DNA from 2 places in the Companilactobacillus sp. FL22-1 genome. Region 2 is predicted to be linked to the other one. Evidence: predicted binding sites of a transcription regulator. Region 2 holds the regulator's gene; the other holds the start of a gene.
The links. The regulator LexA, encoded in region 2, represses DNA repair genes until DNA is damaged. The targets are predictions, from matches to a motif close to CNAACANNTGTTNG.
Positions count from the first base shown of each region.

Region 1 (4,209 bases), on a different contig from region 2:
GTTAAGTAGTATTACGTTTTTTCGTAAATTTAAACAACACATATTTAAAGCCCCAACGTTCATTAAGAATGTTGAGGCTTTATTTTGTAGTTTTTTCATTATCAAATATTAATAGCCATATTGGTTAGCAGCACTACCATCGGGGTTCAAATAGCCCTTTTCCATGCCTTGTTGGGTCTGTTTTTCGCCAAAGGTTTTCATATCATCAGGCGTACTTTGTAAAGCTTGTAATTGTGACATACCATGGTCCACTTTGTAAGCGGCTGGAGATTCACCGTATTTATTGATGAAACCACTTAAAGTATTCTCATCATATGAAATACCGTTTGACTGTTGTTGCGAGTTCTGAGCGCTTTGTTGCTGAGCATTAGTATTTGTACTAGTTGCCTGTTGCGATTGATCAGAGGTCTGATTCTGAACTTGTTGATTAGAATTATTTTGCTGGTTATTATTCTGATCATTTGCAGGTTGGTTGGATGTAGTAGATTTTTTTGCAGTCTTTTTCTTAGCTGCAGGAGTCTTCTTTTTGGTGACTGTCTTTTTGGCAACGGCGGTAGTTTTATCTTTTTTTTCAGTTGAAGAGCTAGCTGATCTATTATTTGAACATGCTACTAGTGAAAGGGTAGCAGCAATTAGTAGAGCTGATGTGATAATTTTTTTCATCCTGATATCCCCCATATCCTGAATATTATTTAAATCCATTAATAACAATATAACACTTGAGGTATTCAGATATGAGAACGGCGTTTGTCAATCAGACTTTTGAAAGCAAAAAAAAAGTCACTCACCGAAGTGAATGACGTTAAATAACCGATGGCTCAAATTAAGCTTTATTGCAGTTCTGATTGAGTTTTACCACTGACCTTATCATCGGTGAACTTGACGGTGAATTGAGCTCCTGTCTTGCCAGAAATGCCTGTGCTATATGTGTAACTCTTTGATAGCTGATTATTGTTGAGTGATTCGCTATAGCTGTTAGGTTTACCCAAGTTATTTAAAATAGTGCTTTCAGGCATCCCATTTTGAATCGACATGTAAGCATCTAAGCCCAACTTCTTATCACGAGTGACTTTTAAGCCATTCAAGACTTTACTAACAGCACGCCCATGGATGAAATTGACTTTTAGATTTGAGCCGTTGCCACCATTTTGAATCTTATTCCAAGTTTTAGTTTGGATTTTAGTGTTGTTGGCATTAGAAGTACTTGTTGAATCGGCTTTACCGAGCAATCTCTCAACGGTTTCTACAGGTGTACCTTGAGCTTCATTCAGATAAATTCCACTGTATTGAGCAAAAGTTACGCCAGATTTATTTACCTTAGTCTGTTTAGACTTGTTCTGACTTGACTTGGTCGATTTAGCGACTTTGGTTGTGGTATGGAAAGGACCAGTAGCGGTCAATTTCATCGCAGTTACGCCTCCTCCAGCTAAGAGAACTAAGACGATAATGGTCCAGAACCACCATTTTTGATAGAAATGTTGTTTTTTGCGTCGCAAAGAACGTTGATATTGCGTTCTGGATGGCAAATTATTATTGTGATCCATAACTGACTCCTCCCATATTGATAACGCTTTAAACTCATTCTATCAGTAACAGTACCTAAAAGTATTGATATTATAAAAAAAGCAAAACTAATTTTAGTTTTGCTTAAAAATTCCTTATTTATTTTTTTCGTTGGCCTTTGCTTGTTGCTTTTTATAACGTAAACCAATTGGAACCAGATTCTCTTGACCTTTCAAAAGTCGCTTGATATTAGGAATATGACGATAATAAATAATGACAGTAACAATTACAGCGACAGTGGTTAAGATCCAGTCATGCAAGAAGAGGGTCATAATGGTGAAGACTAAGATCGTCGTTAAACTAGCAACACTGACCATGCTAGTCACGTAAACGATACTTGCTAGTAAGATAAAGCAGATCAAAAACAACAGTGGATTGTATGCTAGTAAAATACCTGCACTAGTAGCAACAGCTTTACCACCACGGAACTTGAGGAAAATCGAATAACAGTGTCCGATAACAGCACAGATACCGACGAATAGGATCAAGTGACGGTTAAGACCAAAGAAAACTGGCATCAATGCGCCTAAGGTTCCTTTTAAAATATCGATCACTAAAACGACCGTCCCAGCAGTTTTACCGAAAACCCGATAAGCGTTAGTTGTCCCAACGTTTCCACTACCGTAGTCGAAGATATTTTTATGGAAAAATATTTTACCAACGAGATATGCGGTTGGAAATGAGCCGATTAGATAGGCTAAAATTACACAAATGAGAAGTTTCATTAAAAAATCACTCTCTTAGCTTTATTTTTTTGGTATATTGTAACTCTATGGTGTTTTAAAGGAAATGTAAATACCAACCTAGATATTATCCACTATTTCTAGAAAAAGTAAAAGATTTCTCTTGAAAGCGAACGTACATTCGCATAAGATGAATAGTGTTATAATACTAGAATATTGGAAGAGTAGTAAATGAAAAGGAATGATATAAATGCCAAAATCATCTTATGATGATTCGTCGATTCAAATCCTTGAAGGACTAGAAGCCGTACGAAAAAGACCTGGTATGTACATTGGTTCCACTGATTCACGTGGATTACATCACTTGGTCTATGAGATCGTTGATAATGCGGTCGATGAAGCTTTATCAGGATTTGGTAAAGAAATCAATGTAACAATTAACAAGGACAGCAGTATTACTGTAGTTGACCATGGACGTGGGATGCCAACAGGGATGCATGCTTCTGGTAAGCCAACGATCGAAGTTATCTTAACCGTACTTCACGCTGGTGGAAAGTTCTCTGAGAACAGTTATAAAACATCTGGAGGTTTGCACGGTGTCGGCTCATCAGTCGTGAATGCGCTTTCGGAGTGGATGACTGTCCGGGTTGTCCGTGACCACAAAGTTTATGAGGAACGTTTCGAAAACGGTGGTCATCCAGTGGGAACGTTGAAAAAGACTGGAACAACTAAAGAAGACTCTGGTACGACGATCAGCTTCAAACCAGATAAAAGTATTTTCCAAACCACAAAGTTTAATTATGATACTTTAGCTGAAAGATTGAGAGAATCAGCTTTCTTGCTAAAAGGTGTCAAATTCACGATTACAGATAAACGTGGTGAAGAAGAAAAACAAGATATTTTCCATTATGAGGATGGTATTCAATCATTTGTTAAGTACCTCAACGAAGACAAAGATGTCTTAGGGGGCATTTTTTACGTTGAAGGAACTAATTCAGAGATTGAGATCGAATTTGCCGGCCAATATAATGACGGTTATTCGGAAAATATTATCTCCTTTGTCAATAATGTTCGAACAGCTGATGGTGGGACACATGAAGTCGGAATGAAATCTGGTTTGACGAAGGCGTTCAACGATTATGCTCGTAAAGTTGGGCTTCTCAAGGAAAATAGCAAAAACCTCGAAGGTAGTGATGTTCGAGAAGGTTTGTCAGCTATCATTTCGGTCCGCATTCCCGAAGAGATCTTACAATTCGAAGGTCAAACTAAAGGCAAACTTGGTACGCCACAAGCCCGTTCAGCGGTCGATCAATTAGTATACGAACAGATGAGTTTCTACTTGTTAGAAAATGGTGAGCAGGCTCAAATGTTGGTCAAGAAGGCTTTAAAAGCTCGTGAAGCCCGTGATGCTGCTAGAAAAGCTCGTGAAAGTACTCGGAGTGGCAAAAAGAATAAAAAGACCGATGGTTTATTGTCTGGTAAATTAACTCCGGCTCAATCTAAGAATGCCGATAAGAATGAATTGTTCTTGGTCGAAGGGGATTCCGCTGGTGGTTCTGCTAAACAAGGCCGCGATCGGAAATTCCAAGCCATCTTACCTTTGCGAGGAAAAGTTTTAAATACGCAAAAGGCTAAACTGGAAGATATTTACAAAAACGAAGAAATCAACACAATGATCTATACAATTGGTGCTGGTGTCGGAGCTGACTTTAAGTTGGAAGACCGTAACTATGACAAGGTGATCATCATGACCGATGCCGATGATGATGGTTCACATATTCAAATTCTCTTGTTAACGTTCTTCTATCGCTACATGAGACCGTTAGTTGAATCTGGCCACGTCTACATCGCTTTATCGCCACTGTATAAACTACAAAAGGGTAAAGGTGCCAAGACCCAAATTAAATATGCCTGGACACCTGATGAACTACAGGCTGACATTAAGCAAATGGGTAAAGGCTAC
Region 1 covers NZ_JBINJY010000007.1:32,670-36,878, forward strand. The annotation lists gene ACG72T_RS06995 (aldose 1-epimerase family protein) at 1-9, shown strand, start outside; gene ACG72T_RS07000 (hypothetical protein) at 109-663, opposite strand; gene ACG72T_RS07005 (DUF3862 domain-containing protein) at 831-1,544, opposite strand; gene plsY (glycerol-3-phosphate 1-O-acyltransferase PlsY) at 1,659-2,288, opposite strand; gene parE (DNA topoisomerase IV subunit B) at 2,497-4,209, shown strand, end outside.
Region 1: parE (DNA topoisomerase IV subunit B) is a predicted target of LexA. The motif match lies at 2,417-2,430, and genes of this name have one in related genera.

Region 2 (4,209 bases):
TGACCCATTTTCCGGTTCTCTTTAATTTCATCTTTGCCATAGTCATGAAAATGCCATTCTGGGTGTTTAACTAGTTCATTCTTCGCCTTAGTTAAATGTTGACCCAAGAGATTGACCATGGCTGCTGGCTTCAGCAATTCGACTTTCGGCATAGCTAAATTGCAGACTCCCCGAATATGTGCATCAAATTGTGAAATATTGCATGATTCGATGGTTAAATGCCCTGAGTTATGAGGTCTAGGGGCAATCTCATTAACAAAAACCTCATCTTGATCCGAAATGAAAAACTCGATACACATCGTGCCAACTAATTCCAATCCCTTGGCTAAAGTTTCACCGACTTGATAAATGTGTTGAGCAGATTTCTCACTGATGGCAGCGGGACAAGTACTTAAGTGTAAAATATTATGTCGATGAATATTCTCGATGATGGGAAAAATAGCTGTCTCTTGTCGGCTGTTAGCGGAAACGACTACCGAAACTTCTTTTTTTAGGTTGATTTTTTTCTCCAACATACAAGGACCAGTAGCTAATAATTCTTCGATCTGGGCGTAATCAACATTCTGGGCATCGTCAATCAACAATTGGCCTTTGCCATCATAGCCGCCACGAATGGTTTTTAAAATAACGGGCGTACCTAATTTTTCAATTCCACGGTGATATTCGAAAATATTTTCGATCACGACATGCGGTACAACTTTAAAACCGCTATTTTCAATAAAATCTTTTTCTGAAACTCGATTTTGCGTCACGCTCAATGCCTTGATACCTTGCGGTACTTGGGTGTACTTCTTGACTTCATTAATAGCTGTCGCATCGACGTTTTCAAACTCATACGTCAAAACGTCGCACTTCTTAGCTAACTCGACCAATTTTTCTAAATCATCATATTCAGCTACGATTTGTTCATCTGACACTTGTGCGGCTGAACAATTGGGCTGCGGGTCCAAGATAATGACCTTATAGCCCATTTCTTTGGCTGAAAAAGACATCATTTGACCTAATTGTCCACCACCGATAATTCCAATCGTGGAACCTGGTAAAATTGCTTTATCCAAGATTATTCCCACTTTCTACTGACTTATCATGCATGGCTTTGACGTATGCGGATAAGTTTTTTTGATATGTTTGATTATTTAAAGCACAAATCTTAGTTGCTAAAATTGCGGCATTTTTGGCTCCGGCTTCACCAATCGAAACTGTTGCAACGGGAACGCCAGCAGGCATTTGAACAATCGACAATAAAGAATCGATTCCTTTTAGATACTTAGATGGCACGGGAACACCGATCACTGGCAAGCTTGTTGAAGAAGCTATCATTCCTGGCAAGTGGGCAGCACCACCAGCTCCAGCTATGATTACTTGAAAATGTTTATCAGCCTGATTGGCAAAATCTAACATCTCATGCGGCATCCTGTGTGCCGAAATAACTTTTGTTTCAAAACTAACACCCAACTCATTCAAAACATCAATCGTGTTCTGCATGACTTTCAGGTCAGAAATTGATCCCATAACTATTGCTACATCGTGCATTTCTTTTTCCACCTTTCTGCTCTGGTAACCAAATTCTATCAAGGAATCATTTTTCTTTCAATGCTAAAAACGCATTTTATTCTTATTTTTTTAATTATTGTTCGTATTTTACGTTTTCATACAGTTTTTTATATATTTAAAAATTAAATAGTTCGTATTTTAAAGACATGTTTATTTTTTGGCAAAAAAAATAAGCGATATGCATATTAAAATATACATATCGCTCAAATGATCTGACTATTTATTATTCTTTTGTGAATTCTTCATAGTATTCATTAATTGATTAAGCTTCTTTTGTGAAGGCTTTTGGCCCATTTGAGCCATCATTTGTCTGATCATATCTGCACTGATTGGCGGATTGTCTTGGAAGTATTTCTTCATGTACCATCTAGCGATGAAGAAACCGCCGACTAGACCGACTAGTAAAGCTATCACGCCAACGACTATTGTTGTACCCATTTATGTTCTCACCCTTTCCATACACTTATTAATATTACAAAAAAAGTTAACTAATTGAAAGCCTAATCGTCACGCAATCCTTTTTTTCGTTGAATTTCGCGAACTTTTTCTGGAGTGACTTCTTTTCCGTCTTTATCGTAAACTTGCAGCATTTCGATTTGTGACTTGAAAGCAGCCCGAAAGTTCTTCAAATATTCCTTTCGCAATTGGGCTTGTTGGTCCTCTTCTTCTTTGGTAATCGTACCGTTTTTGGCCTTGTGGGCTAATTCATTGATCTTTTTAAGTAATTCGTCTTGTTCTTTCATTTTTCATTACTCCCCAATACAATCGAACACTTGTTTGAACTTGTATTCAAATTTTGATACAATCTATTTAAGATATTAACAATGAGGTGTTCTAATGTCAAAAGCTGAAGGCTCTAAACAGTCACAAATTTTACAATGCATTTATGATTATTTAGATGAACATGGATATCCGCCCACTGTCAGAGAAATCTGCGAAGCTGTAGATTTGTCATCAACATCAACGGTCCATGGTCATCTCTCACGTCTTGAGAAAAAAGGTTACATCCAACGTGACCCTACCAAACCTCGCGCTATTGAATTAACTGGCGCAGGTTTGAACTCGATTGGCGTCAAATCAAAACAGATTCCGATCTTGGGTGCCGTTGCTGCTGGTCAACCAATTACCGCAGAACGTAACCCTGATGGATACTTCCCTATCCCACCAGACTTAAATCGTGATTCTGGCGAATTGTTCATGCTAGAGATCCACGGAGAAAGTATGATCAACGCTGGTATCTATGATGGCGATCATGTAATCGTCCACGAACAAAGTTCAGCTAACAATGGTGAGATCATCATTGCCATGACGGAAGACATCGAAGCTACATGTAAGAGATTCTACCAAGAGAATGGTCACTATCGCTTACAACCGGAAAATGACACAATGGACCCAATTATTCTAGATTCAGTCGAAATTCTTGGTAAAGTTGTGGGCTTATATCGTTCACAAATCTTCTAATCCAAATAGAGAATTGATATTCCCAATTCCTAACTAAAGAAATTCCAGTTGTTAACTAACTAGTTAACTGACTGGGATTTTTTTAATCAAGATTCAAATTCACTGACTTCAAAGCTTCCTCCACCACAAACATGACGCTTTCACTCTGTTGTAGGCGTTGTCTTACTTGAAGAAAATCTTGCTCACGGATGATTTTTTCAAAAGCAACGAATTCTTGATACATTCGATGAGGATAAACTTTATTATCGACATGTTCAACTAATTGTTTTTGATTGTCGTAAATATCAAATGACTCTAATCGATTAGTGGGACCGTTGACAATAATCGACCCTAGACTTCCTTGAAGGCTAGTTTGACGCTTAGGGACGACAGAATCTTTCGCACCAATAGCAACTGCCTTACAATTGTCGTAGTCCATCAAAAGAATCCCAGAAGTATCAACACCTCGAGCAATATTGGGCAGATATTTGACTTGTTTAGGACGCCCTAATAAACCGACAATGAAATGGATATTATAGATATTTAAGTCTAACAGTGCGCCGCCACCTTTTTTAGCATCAAACGCCGGTAAGATCTGTCCCGCTAAAAAATCGTCGTAACGAGTGGAATACTGCGAATAATTGCTTTCAATCAATTTCATATCACCGATCTGTGGTAATTTCTGCTTTAAATCAAGATAATTTTGCAAATATTGATTGGTGATCGCCTCTAACAAAAATAACTGCTTATCTTGGGCGATTTGCTTGAGAATTTCAAACTCTGACAATTTTACCGTAAAGGGCTTTTCAACGATGACATTCTTGCCATGTTCCAAAGCTTTTTTAGCAAAACTGAAGTGTAAAAAATTCGGTACCGCAATATAGACTGTATCGAACCCTCCATCTGCTAAAGCTGTATCAAAATCGGTGTAAATTGCGCCAATGTGATATTTAAGCTTCAATTGATGCAACACGTCCAAACTTCTTTGCGTCCCTATCAATGCAGTTAATTCGGTATCAGGCAAGTCCTTAGTGATGGTCAAAAAATCATGCACGATGTTCCCTGACCCAATAATTGCTAATTTCATTCGTAGAGTGCTCCTCGTTGTTTTAATTTTTAATCCATTAAAACACCTTCAGAAATCTTTTAGGGGCAAATATACTAAATGGTAATTGAAATTAAAAAAATTCCTAAGAAAAAACCGTCTTCTCAAAT
Region 2 covers NZ_JBINJY010000002.1:128,126-132,334, reverse strand. The annotation lists gene purK (5-(carboxyamino)imidazole ribonucleotide synthase) at 1-1,058, opposite strand, end outside; gene purE (5-(carboxyamino)imidazole ribonucleotide mutase) at 1,051-1,533, opposite strand; gene ACG72T_RS02160 (YneF family protein) at 1,771-1,992, opposite strand; gene ACG72T_RS02155 (DUF896 domain-containing protein) at 2,055-2,297, opposite strand; gene lexA (transcriptional repressor LexA) at 2,392-3,015, shown strand; gene ACG72T_RS02145 (Gfo/Idh/MocA family protein) at 3,098-4,081, opposite strand.